DNA from 2 places in the Sporosarcina koreensis genome. Region 2 is predicted to be linked to the other one. Evidence: a T-box and tRNA genes for the amino acid it is inferred to sense, from the RefSeq annotation. Region 2 holds a T-box; the other holds one or more tRNA genes.
What was found. The T-box of region 2 lies ahead of ACFPTP_RS11995 (valine--tRNA ligase). A T-box ahead of a tRNA ligase gene usually reads a tRNA of that ligase, here a tRNA-Val.
Positions count from the first base shown of each region.

Region 1: it has a tRNA-Val gene. The T-box ahead of ACFPTP_RS11995 (valine--tRNA ligase) is inferred to sense a tRNA for this amino acid. The anticodon was not compared.

Region 1 covers NZ_JBHSNP010000008.1:11,740-18,944, reverse strand. The annotation lists gene ACFPTP_RS03070 (AAA family ATPase) at 1-469, shown strand, start outside; gene ACFPTP_RS03065 (VWA domain-containing protein) at 499-1,908, shown strand; gene ACFPTP_RS03060 (DUF3243 domain-containing protein) at 1,986-2,291, shown strand; gene ACFPTP_RS03055 (YjcZ family sporulation protein) at 2,618-2,740, opposite strand; gene ACFPTP_RS03050 (hypothetical protein) at 3,026-3,604, shown strand; tRNA gene ACFPTP_RS03045 (tRNA-Val) at 3,742-3,814, opposite strand; gene ACFPTP_RS03040 (DNA-3-methyladenine glycosylase family protein) at 3,942-4,790, shown strand; gene ACFPTP_RS03035 (hypothetical protein) at 4,856-5,014, opposite strand; gene ACFPTP_RS03030 (aldehyde dehydrogenase) at 5,332-6,717, shown strand; gene ACFPTP_RS03025 (two-component system sensor histidine kinase NtrB) at 6,780-7,205, opposite strand, start outside.
Region 2 covers NZ_JBHSNP010000026.1:80,168-87,372, reverse strand. The annotation lists gene ACFPTP_RS12010 (bifunctional folylpolyglutamate synthase/dihydrofolate synthase) at 1-1,069, opposite strand, end outside; gene ACFPTP_RS12005 (ATP-grasp domain-containing protein) at 1,132-1,998, shown strand; gene ACFPTP_RS12000 (ATP-grasp domain-containing protein) at 1,995-2,792, shown strand; gene ACFPTP_RS11995 (valine--tRNA ligase) at 2,977-5,622, opposite strand; T-box leader at 5,692-5,914, opposite strand; gene ACFPTP_RS11990 (hypothetical protein) at 6,142-7,038, opposite strand; gene hemL (glutamate-1-semialdehyde 2,1-aminomutase) at 7,144-7,205, opposite strand, start outside.

The sequences.
Region 1 (7,205 bases), on a different contig from region 2:
ACTACGCAAGGAGTTGAGGGATGAAGGGATTCAACCGTCTGATCGACGATTCAAGCAATCCCTTCGTCTGCTTCAGGCGCGAGCGTTGATCCGCAAAAGAAATGCCGTAGCAGTAGAGGATATGATCATCCTTGAACATACCCTTTGGGAGACGATTGACCAAAAAGACACCGTTTCACTCATCGTTCGTAGACATGCACAAGACACGGTTATTCAGGCGCTTGATTCTATACGGGCTGAAGCGAAAGAAATTTTTTCGATGATAAAGCAAGATACTTCGGTGGAAGCGGGAATGGAAGCAAACCAAAAAATGAACGCGCTTGAACGCGATTTGGAAGAGCTCAAAAAGCTCCATGGAAATCAGGAAGCGGAAATCAATGCGTTGCATGTCAACGTGAAATCGATGCAACAAGAAATCCTCAACGCCATTTTAGAGCCTATGTATTTTATTGGCCAAAATGAGATCTAGATCATTAGCAGTTGGGATGTGAAAATCAGGTGGCAAACAGGAAGGTATGCGAAGAGAACAGGTCAGTATTAAATACAGATGCGTTTGATAGAAGGCGTTTTAAAGAGATCCTCGAAATTTCGCCGAGGCTTCAAAAGGTGAGAGATGAAGCGATATTGCCGAAGTTTGAACCTTTGCTAGGTGATATTTGGGCTTCCTTCTTTAAAATGAAACCGACGATCATTGCTAACGATAGTGAAGAATTCCTTTCAGTCAATAAAACAATTATGGAAATCATAATGGCGGATGAACAATTTTCCTACTTTCGAAACTTCACTCGATTAAATGACTTGACATCCGCCATCAGTACGATCGTATTTGGGGAGAAAATAAACGACTGGTTCGTTCAGCTAGTGGAGCAAGATGCTGATCTTCAAGAACAAGCATGCCAATTTCAATTGCTGGTCAGGCAATCGCGAAATCAGCAACTACCAGAGAGTGGTCGGGTAGCACTCATTGAATTGAATGCGAAGTTACAGCAAACAGTTCAAAGTAATAGCGAAAGCCTCTTACAAGTAATTGACCGAGCTAGACATGAAGCCAAGCATGTGAAAGAGGGATTAATCTCTTTACTCGGTGGCCTATCTGCCGGCAATGCTGAAGCTGAGTTGAAAAAAGTTCCATTGCGCGACAAGATAAGATTAGCAGAGAAAATTGCATCCACTAAAAAGATGAAAGAAATAGCGGATTGGGCCGGTCGATTCAAACAAATTGCCAGAAGTAAACAAAAGTCAAAAAAGGGTGCATCTCCGGCAAGAAAAGGGGTTACATTTGGAAACGACATTGAGAATTTACTACCGGTCGAGCTCTGTTATTACACCCATCCGGTCATGAAAACGGATTTCCTTCGCCGTTTTTCCGAAATGCAAACGATGCAATTTGAACGGGGAGGGCCGGAAGTTTTGAAGAAAGGGCCGATTGTCCTTTGCCTTGACCAATCAGATAGTATGAGCGGCCTTGACAGTCAATCAAAAGGGTTTGCATTAGCCCTAATGTCAATCGCGAGGAAGCAGAGAAGGGATTTGTGCCTAATCGTATTTTCTTCGCGCATTCAAACGTTCAAGTATGTAAAAGGGAAAATATGCGTTTTAGAAATGATGAAACTCGCACAGACCTTTTTAAGGGGAGGAACGAACTTTGAATCGGCACTTACCGAGGCGCTAAGCGTAATCAGTGAAAGTCGTTTTAAACAGGCAGATGTTGTATTTATCACAGATGGCGAAGATCACTTAACGACTTCGTTCTTAGCTTCTTTTCATAAAAAGAAACGTGAGAAAGCATTCAATGTCCTTTCCCTTGTCATCGGGTGCAATCGAAATACAGTGGCACAGTTCTCCGATCGGGTGATTACGGTTGAAGAGTTTGATGACGAAGGCAGCTATACGGCATTTGAATTGTAAGTGGAGGTTATTCTGTGTTTTGATTTAAAGTTATCGGCCATACTAAAAATTCAACTATAGATAGGAGTGATTAGTGAATGGATATGAAAGACAAAGTGCAAAAGGAATTAGCCAAAGTGAAAGAGGAGACAAAGGATGAAATACTGGAAAACTTCAATCAGTTTAAACAGTACCTGGCTGAAAAAGTCGAATTAGGGGAGAACATGGGGTTAAGTGAAGAAAAACTCGCTAAGACAACTGAAATTGTTGCAAATTATCTTGCCAAACATGAAAACCCACGGAATAGGGAAGAAAAAGTGTTAATGGAACTTTGGAATGCAGGGACAAAAGAAGAACAACATACACTTGCGCATTTGCTTCTGAAGATGGTAAGGGAAGCGTAAGCTCAACGTAACTGAGGCGTCACTATCAAATGAAATCAGGCGAAGAACTTTTCGTCTGATTTTTTTGTATAAGGAGTCGTTGAGCCTATTCTCTTATCGTTACACACAAAGCAACTGGAATATTTATTAGATTACGTATTAAACAAAAAAACAGACCCTAGGCCTCAAGCCAAGCAGGTCTGTTCTGGAAAAATAAATGTTGGTGTTGCAGGGAAGAGTCGTAATGTGGATTTAGATATCCTTACTTGCCTGAAGGTGCTTTGATGGCGGTTTGGACGATATTACGAAATAAACGGTTGTCCTTTAAAGCTTCGGGCGAGGTGAACTTAATAGAATCCCTTGCCGAAAAAGCCGGAAGCACCCACGATGATTAAAAGAATGAACAGAACGACGATCAAAGTGAAGTTATTACCAAATCCATATCCATATCCATATCCACCTGCGCTCATAACTAACACCTCCTCAGTTGATGCTTTTACAGTATATGTAGGGGAAGTAGTAAGGATTGGACATACATCAGGTTATAAACGGATTTATTAAAACAGCCCTTATGCATTCGGGTTTTTTAACCAATCGGTGAAGAGTAAATCAAGAAACCAAGTGACTGCAAATACAGTTACTTGGTTTTTTTGTGCAGAACCAACCTATTTTTTTGTAACTTACATACAATTATCGATTTAGACCAAAGTAAAGAAACATGTAAAAAACAATGATGAGGAGGGGAAAGTTAAAATATGGGCATGTTCAAAATTAATATATTTTTGATCTGCTTCTGTGTTATCCTATCCACTTCAGTCTATGCGGCAGAAAATGAGGACAGTGTATTTCAGGAAGTATTCTTAAACTATCAACGAAAAGTCTTGAATATAATCAACATCGGCGTAGAACCGTTGAAGAAATTTGATGGGGTTGTTGATGATCATGAGCTTTATGATCTTGCTTTATCGGCGGAACATAAGCTTGCCGAAAGTTCCCGAATGCTATCGGAACTGAAAATCCCGATTGCATTGCCTGATGATACAAAGACGCTCCTTGGCAGGTCCAAGGAAGAGCTAACCATCGGTCTAAAGTCATTGAGTGAAAGCATGAATTATTTTGTAAGGTTCATCGAGAACCCAAGCCCACCACTGTACGATAACTACATCGTAAAACGTGATAAGGGCATTAATTATGTTCATGGCGGTTTAACCACGTTGACCACAGCGAAATTGCAGTTGGATGCACCAGACGAACCAACTCAAATTGTACAGGAAATTCTAAAGACATTATCATCAATTGAATTTCCAGAACGACATTTACCAAATCACAATTAACCCAGACTTAAGATAGTTGCCATACTACAGACATTCGATAAAACGACAAAAAAACAGCCCCTAGGCATCCGGCCTAATAGGACTGTTTCTGGAGAAGGTTGTTGTTCCGACAACCTTCCTACGGGTTTGGCACCCAATGATTCCGACTGGGCTCGAACCAGCGACCTCTACCCTGTCAAGGTAGCGCTCTCCCAGCTGAGCTACGGAATCGGGAATATGTGTTGCTTGCTTACTGCACATTTATTATTATAGCTTGTTTGCCATAGAAGTCAACACTATTTCTAAAAGTTTTTTATAAGCACGAAAAAAAGGTAGAATATGAAGAAAAGAGGTGATCATGATCGATACACAAATTACACTTCCGTTTGCCTATGACTTTGAACGGGCACTTGAACGATTGGCGGGCGATCCGGTGAACGCCGTTGATTTGGCGAAGCGAGAAATCCGCATTCCGATGGAAGAAGGGAATGTCATCAGGCTCAGTGGCACCGGCACAACCGCTTCTCCTACGTTCGTGCTGGAAAATTTAATCGATGACGGACAAGCAGATAAAATCAAATCCATTTTTCATTTCGACCGGCCCTTGGATACTATTGCAAACCATTTCGAGGGCACCGATCTTGAACAGCTTTTCAAAGATCATGCCGGTACGCCTCTTATCCAAAGCTTTTCGCTCTACGGAACGTTAATGAAAAACATTATTCACCAGCAGTTGAATCTTGCATTCTCGCACGTTTTGACGATGCGCTTTGTAGAATCATTCGGATCTGAACAGGATGGCGTATGGCGGTATCCAAAGCCGGCAACGATTGCAACCCTGGAAGTGGACGATTTACGTAAGCTTCAATTCAGCGGAAGGAAAGCGGAATATGTCATCGGGTTGTCGCGTTCCATTGTCGATGGGAAGTTGGACCTTGAAAAGTTTTCAGGAATGGACGATGAAGAGGTGACAAGAGAAATGGTCATCCATCGTGGGGTCGGCCCGTGGACGGCTCAGAATTTCCTCATGTTTGGATTAGGCCGGCCGAATTTATTCCCGTTGGCCGATATCGGTCTCCAAAATGCATTAAAACGTTTATGGAATCTTGATCGGAAGCCGACTGCTGATGAAATGCTTGCGCGTTTTCCATCATGGTCACCCTATTTAAGCTATGCTGCACTTTATTTATGGCGAAGCATCGAATAACAAAAGCTGAGGACGCCCGAAGCTGGACGAAAAAAGCTTCCCCGCAGTAAGGGAAGCTTGGTTCATTAATGTGTATGAGCTTGTTGGCTATCTTGTTCCATTCCAAGTTCGTTGTCAAAGTAGAGGAAAGTTTCATTGTCGAGGTCTGTGATGCGCTCCTTGTTGAGACCTAATGAAAGATTTCCTTCAAAAATTGTTTCCCACCAAGTTTCTGTTGTTGTCATGTTCATTTCCTCCATTTCAATGATTTTCGGTTTGTGGCTATGTGATATGTCTTTACCCTCGGCTCAGCGCAACTAAAACGCAAACTGCTTAAAAAGGACCGTTAGACCTATTGCTTGCGGACCTGTAAAACAAGCCGTTTTTCATTGAGGCTATAAGCGGATGTATCTAAAAATCAGGAACAAAATAATGAATTATGTAATCATAGTATATGTTGGCGTCCAATTTCCCAAACTGCGTAATTGGTCGGAATTTGGCGAAGTGAATTCAGTTCTTTTGCTATATTGACAATTTGTTTTGTTGAAGGAGGAGGGTTTTTGTGGAAATTGCTCATGAAATCGATTCAATGATCGCTTTACAGCGGAACTTTTTTGATTCTGGAATGACGAAACATGCTGAATTCAGGTTGGACATGTTGGAGCGCTTGAAAAAAGCAATCATTTTAAAAGAAGATGAAATCCATGAAGCGTTGCGGAAAGACTTAGGGAAAAGTCAGTTTGAATCATACGTGACGGAAGTAGGATTCGTCCTCTCGAGCATTTCTTTCATGATGAAGCATTTGGAGGAATGGATGGAGCCCGAGTCAGTAAAGACGCCTGCATATTTGCAACCTGCAAAGAGTTTCATCGTTCGGGAACCATATGGAAGCGTGCTGATCATCGGTCCATTCAATTACCCATTTCAGTTGATCATGGATCCATTGGTTGGTGCAATCGCAGCTGGAAACTGCGCAATCGTCAAACCTTCTGAGTCGACAATCCATACAAGCGAAGTCATTAAGGACATCTTAACGGAAATATATCCCCAAGATTTTGTCCGAGTCGTTGAAGGTGTGGTCGACGAAACTACTGCACTCATCCATGCACCATTCGATTATATCTTTTTCACCGGAAGTGCGACTGTAGGAAAAATCGTCATGAAGGCTGCGGCGGAACGTCTGACGCCAGTCACTCTGGAATTAGGCGGGAAAAGTCCAGTCATTGTCGACCAGACAGCGAACTTGAAAAGGGCGGCGGAACGGATCGTTTGGGGGAAGTTTGTGAATAACGGGCAAACTTGCGTTGCTCCCGACTTTGTCCTCGTCCATGACACCGTAAAGAACAAGTTTTTGAAGGAAATGATCACCTGCATCCGTGACTTCTATGGGGAAGACAGTGCTAAAAGCGTTGATTATGGAAGGATTGTCAACGTAAAGCATTTTGTTCGTCTAACTGAAATCATTAACAAGGAACAAAGGCATATCGTATTTGGTGGAAAAATGGATCGTGATGATCTCTATATCAGTCCGACGATTTTGGATGGTGTGTCATGGACCGGTCCTGCAATGGATGATGAGATATTTGGACCTGTACTTCCGATTTTGACATACAACAATTTAGGTGAGGCGATCCACCGCATACGCCAAATGCCGAAACCGTTGGCTGCGTATTTGTTCTCTGAAAACGAGCAGGCACATGAATATTTCTTGGAGCATCTTTCGTTCGGAGGAGGCTGCATTAACGATACGATATCGCACGTCGGGAATATCCATCTTCCTTTTGGCGGCGTCGGTGCATCCGGCATGAATGCGTACCATGGAAAGGCGAGTTTTGATCTGTTTACCCATTCGAAGTCAATTTTGAAGAAAAGCACAAAAGTACCAATCCGCCTTGGATATCCGCCATATGGCAATAAACTGGCCATCGTAAAAAAACTATTAAAATAATCGCCAAATACTAGGCGAAGGAATACGTTACATTTTCCTTCGCCTTTCATATGGCGCGAAGCTCATCTTTCATTGATCTTCATAAAGTCCTGATATTTATTCGATGAGTAAATAGGTAATTTCACAATCAGTTCAGCACCTATTTTTCGATATCCATTAAATTCAATGTTGCCGCCATGATCTAGCACTATTTTTTTTGTAATGACTAGCCCCAGTCCTGTCGCTCCATCTTTCGTCGTGAAAAATGGTAGGAATAATTGTTTGTAAGTCTCCTCGTCCATCCCGTGGCCATTGTCGCTCAGCGTAATGGAAAGCATATTATTGACGATTGAATTGAAGAAAGTAATATTGCCGCCATCCCGGACCGCTTCCATGGAATTTCTCATCAGATTAATAAACACCTGTTTCAGACTTTCTTCGTTGCCAAAAACTGTCGTCTGATATTCTGCCAAATAAAGTGAGCATTCAATTTGCCGATGCTTAAGCTC
Region 2 (7,205 bases):
CCGCACTTGCGGCTTGCGGATGAGGAAAAGTGACAAAAGTGAAGGTTGCTGCAACAGGAATCAGCTCATCGAGCGTTTTCTTAATGTCTTTTGATTTGAGCATGCCGATGACAAAGTCGACTTTTTCACCGGGAAATTCCGATTTGATCGTCTCTGCAAGCATTTTAGCGGCAGCTGGGTTGTGCGCTCCATCGATAAAGACCCCTTCAGCGATTTCCTGGAATCGGTATGGCAATGAAGCAGCAGCAACGCCTTTTTCAATGGAATCCTCATTCAACGAGATGTTTGCCTGCAGCAATGCCTCGATTGCAATTGCCGCATTGACAGCTTGATGAGGGCCTTTCATCCTACGTTCCTGAATCGGTACTCGGTTTGATTCTCCTACAAATTTTTCATCGGCCACTGTGAAGTCAACGTTGAAAACAACAAGTTCGCTGTGCACCTCAAGCGCTTTCGTTCGTATGACTTGCATAGCCTCCTTCGGGAGAGGACCAACGACAGCCGGTGCCCCCTCTTTAATGATTCCCGCCTTATGATCAGCGATTTCCTCAATCGTCCCTCCGAGAAACCCGACATGATCCAACGCAATGGAGGGAATCACAGAGACAAGCGGCATGATCACATTCGTACTGTCCAAACTGCCCCCCATACCGCACTCCAATAGGACATAATCCGGGGTCAGCCTTTCAAAGGTGATAAAAGCTGCAACCGTCAACAGTTCAAAATCCGTCAACATGCCGCTTAGCCCCGCTTCTTTCATTGCCATGAAAGTCCTGTCCATCTCTTCTGGGCTGATCGGCATTCCGTTGATACGGATCTGATCATGGACATCGACCAGTGCCGGGGAGGAAAATACACCTGTAGAAAACCCATGCTCTTTTAGGATGGATTCCATAAAGGCGATTGTTGAACCTTTTCCGTTCGTTCCCGCCACATGGATGACACGCAGGCCCTCTTCCGGGTTTCCCACCTTCCGCAAGGCAGTCCGGACGCTATCGAGTCCCGGCTTTATTTCATCATCACTTTCTATTTCGAATCGCTTTTTATATTCATCAAATTTTGGAATCAAAACAATCGCCCCTTATGGTAAAATCAGCATAGGTTAAGTATATCACGGCCGGAGGGAACGAAATGAAAAAATGTTGGGTCATCTATAATGGAAGTTTGACGAGCGATAAGTTCCGCGATCAGGCGGAACTTGTGAAGGATGCAGCGGAACGGGCTGGAGTTTCCGCAACGCTCATGAAGAATTATGAAGTGCTTATGAGTCTGAATGAACAGCTGGAAAACCGCCCCGATTTTGTCGTCTTCCTGGACAAGGATATTCTGCTGGCGACATTTTTGAAAAATGCAAGAATACCAGTATTCAATGACCCCGAAGTGATTGAGACGTGTGATAATAAGGCAAAACAATATATCCAACTGGCAAAGAATCATATCGCGATGCCGGAAACGATCATCGCGCCGAAAGTGTATCCCAAGTTCACGATCGAAGGATCGGGCTATTATGAGAAGGTGCTCGAAAAACTAGGCTTGCCGATGATTATCAAGGAAGGCCACGGCTCATTTGGCATGAAGGTGTATTTGATTGAAACGAAAGAGGATTTCTTTGCAAAAGTGGATGAGCTTCGAGGCGTCGATTATGTGTTTCAGCAGTTCATAGCGACGAGCAGAGGAAGGGATATTCGGGTAAATATCGTCGGGGGTGAAGTCGTCGCTGCCATGTACCGTTCTTCCGAGACGGATTTCAGGGCAAACATTACGAACGGCGGAGTGGCAAGCGTTATTGAACTGACTGAGGAGCAGGAGGAACTGGCAATCCGTGCAGCAGAAGCGGTCGGCGCCGAATTTGCAGGTGTCGATCTATTATTCGGGGACAATGAAGTTCCACTCGTCTGCGAAGTGAATGCAGCCGCGCATATCCGTAATATTTACAACGTGACGGGCATCAACGTTGCAGACAAGATGATCGAATATATTTTAGGTGAGTTGGGATGAAAGGGCATGTTTATTATTCATCAGCGGAAGCGGAACGCAATCGGGGATTCATTGATGATTTGATGAACCATGCATCGAGGATGGATATTGCATTGACGTTGTTAGTGGATGAGAAAAAACCTGATGTTGACACCGATTTCATTTTATTTCGCGATCGAAATCCGCTATTGTCAGCGAAATGGGAATCTGTAGGATTTCGGGTGATCAACCGGTCGGAAGTGAATCGGATTGCGAATGATAAGCTGAAGACATTTGAACTCGCTTCTTTGTTAGGTGTTTCGGCAGTTCCAACGCAAAAAGCGGAAAATGTGTCTGACCTCCCCTCATTCCCTGTCGTCTTAAAGACGGTCGATGGACATGGTGGCAATGAAGTTTTCCTTTGCCATGCGACAGAAGAAGCTGAGGGATTTTTCGCCGATTTTGAAGGAAGACGTACAATCGTCCAACCATTTATTGAATCCGACGCAACAGATGTCCGCGTTTTCATGCTCGGTGAAGAAGTTCTGGGAGCTGTCAAACGGATCGGGGATGATTCCTTCAAATCAAATTTCACTCTTGGCGGGAAAGTGGAACGATACACGCTTTCTTCTTGGCAGGAAAAAGAAGTCCGTAAATTAGCACGGGCTTTAAAAAGCGATTATATCGGCATCGATTTTCTTTTATTGCCGGATGGCGGTTGGATGCTGAATGAAATCGAAGATCCGGTTGGTGCCAGATCATTGTACCAGACGCATAATTTTTCGGTTGCGGAGAAAGTGATGCAGTATTTAAAGAGGAAATTAGAAGATTTATGAGCGCCTGTGCGATTTTATGAGCGCTAAAAGAGATTTATGAGCGCCTATGAAGTTTTATGAGCGCTTAACGAGATTTATGAGCGCCATTTCGATTTTATGAGCGTTTAAAGAGTTTTATGAGCGCATACAAAATAAAAGAGTTGGTCACCCTCTATTTAGGAGGTCGGCCAACTCTTTTCCATCATTAAATTTCTTGTAATTCTTCAATTCGGCGTTCGACTGCCGCTTTTTTCTCCAAGTAATCCTTCTCTTTCGCGCGTTCTTCAGCAACTACTGCTTCAGGCGCTTTCGAGACGAATCGTTCGTTGTTAAGCTTTCCTTGGACGCGCTTCACTTCGCCTTCCCATTTCGCCAACTCTTTCTTCAACCGCTCGATCTCTTCGTCGATATTGAGCAATCCTTCAAGTGGAAGGAATAGTTCTGCTCCTGTGATGACAGCTGACATCGATTTACCCGGCGCCGAAATACCAACACCGATCTTAAGCGTTTCCGGATTACAGAACCGTTCGATATAGCTGCGGTTCGCTTCCAATACGGAAACAGTCGCTTCATCTTTTGCGGCGATATAAAGTGGAACTTTTTTGCTCATCGGCGTATTCACTTCTGCGCGGATGTTGCGGACTGCGTGAATAAGGTCAACGAGCAATTTCATGTCTGAAGCTTTTTCCTTATCCGTCAATGCAGGATCAGCCACCGGCCAAGCCGCCACTGTGATCGATTCCCCTTCATGCGGTAGGTTCTGCCAGATTTCCTCCGTAATGAACGGCATCAATGGGTGCAAGAGACGCATCGTATTGTCGAGGACGTAAGCGAGTACCGAACGAGTCGTTTTCTTCGCCGTTTCGTCTTCACCGTACAATGGCAATTTCGCCATTTCGATGTACCAGTCACAGAAATCATCCCAGATGAAGTTGTAAAGCGCACGACCGACTTCACCGAATTCGTATTTCTCGGCAAGCTTCGTCACTTGTTCGATCGTTTCATTCAACCGTGTAAGAATCCAAGCATCTGCTACGGATTTTTCACCGGAAAGATCGATTTCATCGTATGTCATGCCGTCCATATTCATCAAAGCAAATCGGGATGCATTCCAGATTTTATTCGCAAAGTTCCAGATCGCTTCAACTTTTTCTGTTGAATAGCGAAGGTCTTGACCAGGCGAAGAACCAGTAGATAGGAAATAGCGCAATGCGTCAGCACCATATTTATCGATTACTTCCATCGGGTCAATTCCGTTGCCTAGGGATTTCGACATTTTCCGGCCATCTTCCGCACGGACAAGACCATGGATGAGCACGTCTTTGAACGGACGTTGCCCAGTGAATTCAATACCTTGGAAAATCATCCGGGAAACCCAGAAGAATATAATATCATAACCCGTTACGAGAGCATCTGTCGGATAGTAGCGCTTGAATTCTTCATTGTCCAGATCCGGCCAGCCCATCGTTGAGAACGGCCATAATGCGGATGAGAACCATGTATCAAGGACATCTTCCTCTTGGTTCCAGTTTTCAATATCTTGCGGCGCTTCATGGCCGACGTAGATTTCGCCTGTCTCCTTATGGTACCAAGCAGGGATGCGGTGTCCCCACCAGAGTTGTCTGGAGATGCACCAGTCATGGATATTTTCCATCCAGTTCAAATAGGTCTTCTCGAAGCGTTCAGGAACGAAATTGACTTTCCCTTCCGACTGTTGAAGTTTGATCGCCTCTTCTGCGAGCGGCGCCATTTTAACGAACCATTGCGTCGATAAATATGGTTCAACAACTGCCCCGCTGCGTTCGGAATGTCCAACCGAGTGCAAGTGATCTTCGATTTCGAATAAAACGCCGAGTTCCTGCAAGTCTTTGACGATTGCTTTCCGGCATTCGAAGCGATCCATCCCTTCGTACTTGCCTGCGAGTCGGTTCATGCTGCCATCTTCATTCATAACAAGAACGCGAGGCAAGTCATGGCGGTTGCCGATTTCAAAGTCATTCGGATCATGGGCTGGAGTGATTTTCACTGCACCGCTTCCAAATTCCATATCGACATAATCATCCGCGATAATCGGAATTTCCCGACCTACAATCGGCAAAGTAACCGTTTTGCCGATTAGATGCTTATAGCGATCGTCTTCCGGATGAACAGCTACTGCAGTATCGCCGAGCATCGTTTCGGGGCGTGTCGTTGCAATTTCAATGCTGCCCGTTCCGTCTGCCAGTGGATAGCGCATATGATAGAATGCACCCTGAACATCCTTATGAATAACTTCGATATCCGAAAGCGCCGTCTTCGTAGCCGGATCCCAGTTGATAATATACTCACCACGGTAAATAAATCCTTTTTCATACAACTTGACGAATACTTCACGAACAGCTTTCGATAGTCCTTCATCCAACGTAAAACGCTCTCTTGAATAATCAAGTGCAAGACCCAGCTTCGCCCATTGCGCACGGATATGGCCAGCGTACTCATCTTTCCATTTCCATGTTTCTTCGAGGAATTTTTCACGGCCAAGATCATAGCGGGATTTCCCTTTTTCACGAAGCTTCTCTTCAACCCTCGCCTGTGTTGCAATACCCGCATGGTCCATACCTGGCAGCCATAAGGCGTCGTATCCTTGCATCCGCTTCATACGGATGAGGATATCTTGCAATGTCGTATCCCAAGCATGCCCTAAATGGAGCTTCCCAGTGACGTTTGGCGGAGGAATGACAATCGTATAAGGCTCTTTCCCGCTATCAGGCTGCGCTTCAAAGTATTTCCCTTTCAGCCACCATTCGTAACGGCCCGCTTCAATCGACTGTGGCTCATATTTTGTTGGCATTGACAAGTTTTCTGTTGACATCTGAACTCCTCCTCTTTACTTTCACGTACAACTTCGAATAAAAGTGAATACAAAAAAACTCCGTTCGTCGAAAAGGACGAAGGAGTTATCCGTGGTACCACCTTTATTCGCGCAAACTAAAAAGCATTTGCGCCTCAATAATAAATAACGGTTTCAAACCGGCTTCCGCTACTCGAAATTCACGGAAACTGCTCCCGGGTGACTTTCCACAATTCATTTATAGGGCCTCCCACCACCGGCACCTTCTCTTGGATAAATGAAAATCGCGTACTTTCCCGATCAACGCATCATTATATAGTTATGAGTATTATATTCGATGAGAGGAGATTGCGTCAAGTTTATTATGAAAGGAAGGTATTTATGAGAAAAGGATATAATCCTTATTTATTGCCCCCTTGGATAAGGAGAACAAGGTTTTATTGCAAAGGGATCATCATTCCCATTGCCGTTTTTCAACTGATCAGGCTTTTGCTCATTCCTACAGCTGGTGATTTCATTCTATTATGTTTCCTTGCTGGATTAGCTTTCGCCCTTTACAAAGATATCATTTGACCGGAATCGGGACGTCGTCCATTCATCAGGCAATGCTGCAATGTATGACAGTATATCATCATGGCTGTTACCTAGGCTGCTGTCATGCTTTGCAGTTGCTTGTGCTTCTTGGACAGGCGCCGCAGCTTTCGCTTTTTGAGAAGTAGAAGACTGTCGGGGTTCGGATACTTGTGCGGTTTGAGTTGGCTCCTGCTTTACAGCAACCGCCTTTTCTTTTGGCAGTTCTTGCACTGCCGTCTCCATCTTCTCTTCAGCCGTTTCTTCCATTTTCGCTGTACTTTGACTAACAGGCTCTTTGCTGGCAGTTTCGTTGTTGGCCGGTTCCTTGCTAGCTGTTTCATTGTTTGCAGTCACTTTGTTGACAGCTTCCTTGTTCGCGGTTTCATTACTAGCCGTTTCTTTGGCGACAGCTTCCTTGCTGACATTCTCTTTGCTGACGGTTTCATTGCTGGCAGTCTCATCCGCAGACGCCTGCCCATATGTGCAATTTACATTCCAAGCGACTGTAAAGGAACCTTGTCCGTCAAAAGTTGTTTTGACGTCGGATGCTTCGATACGCAACGGATGTTCAACCTCAGGCGGCAAATCAATATATAACGGCACAGCGTATTCGAAGTAGCCCGTTTCCCCTTCCATCTCCACATCATCCACGAAAACCACATCGTTAGGGATCGTCTCATTCCGCTGGCCTTCTATAAAGTCGACCTTAGCGACGATGTGATAAATGCCGGAAAGCCGGACTGCATCTTCGGACCGCTTTTCCGTGAATCCCGCTTTTACTTTAACGAGGCGCGCATCTTTTGGCACTCCGACACTTTCCGGAAAATAAAACACTTCTTTCATATTCCATTGTAATTTTTTCATTCCGTTCCCCTCCCCTGATTCATTCACTTGCCATTATATGCAACGTGCAGGATTGGTAGAATAAAAACCACCCATGTCGACAATATCGACATGGGTGGCGTAAAATTATCGGGCCAATTTTTCGAAGACGCGATGGAATGCTTGGACAGTCTGTGCAATATGCTCCT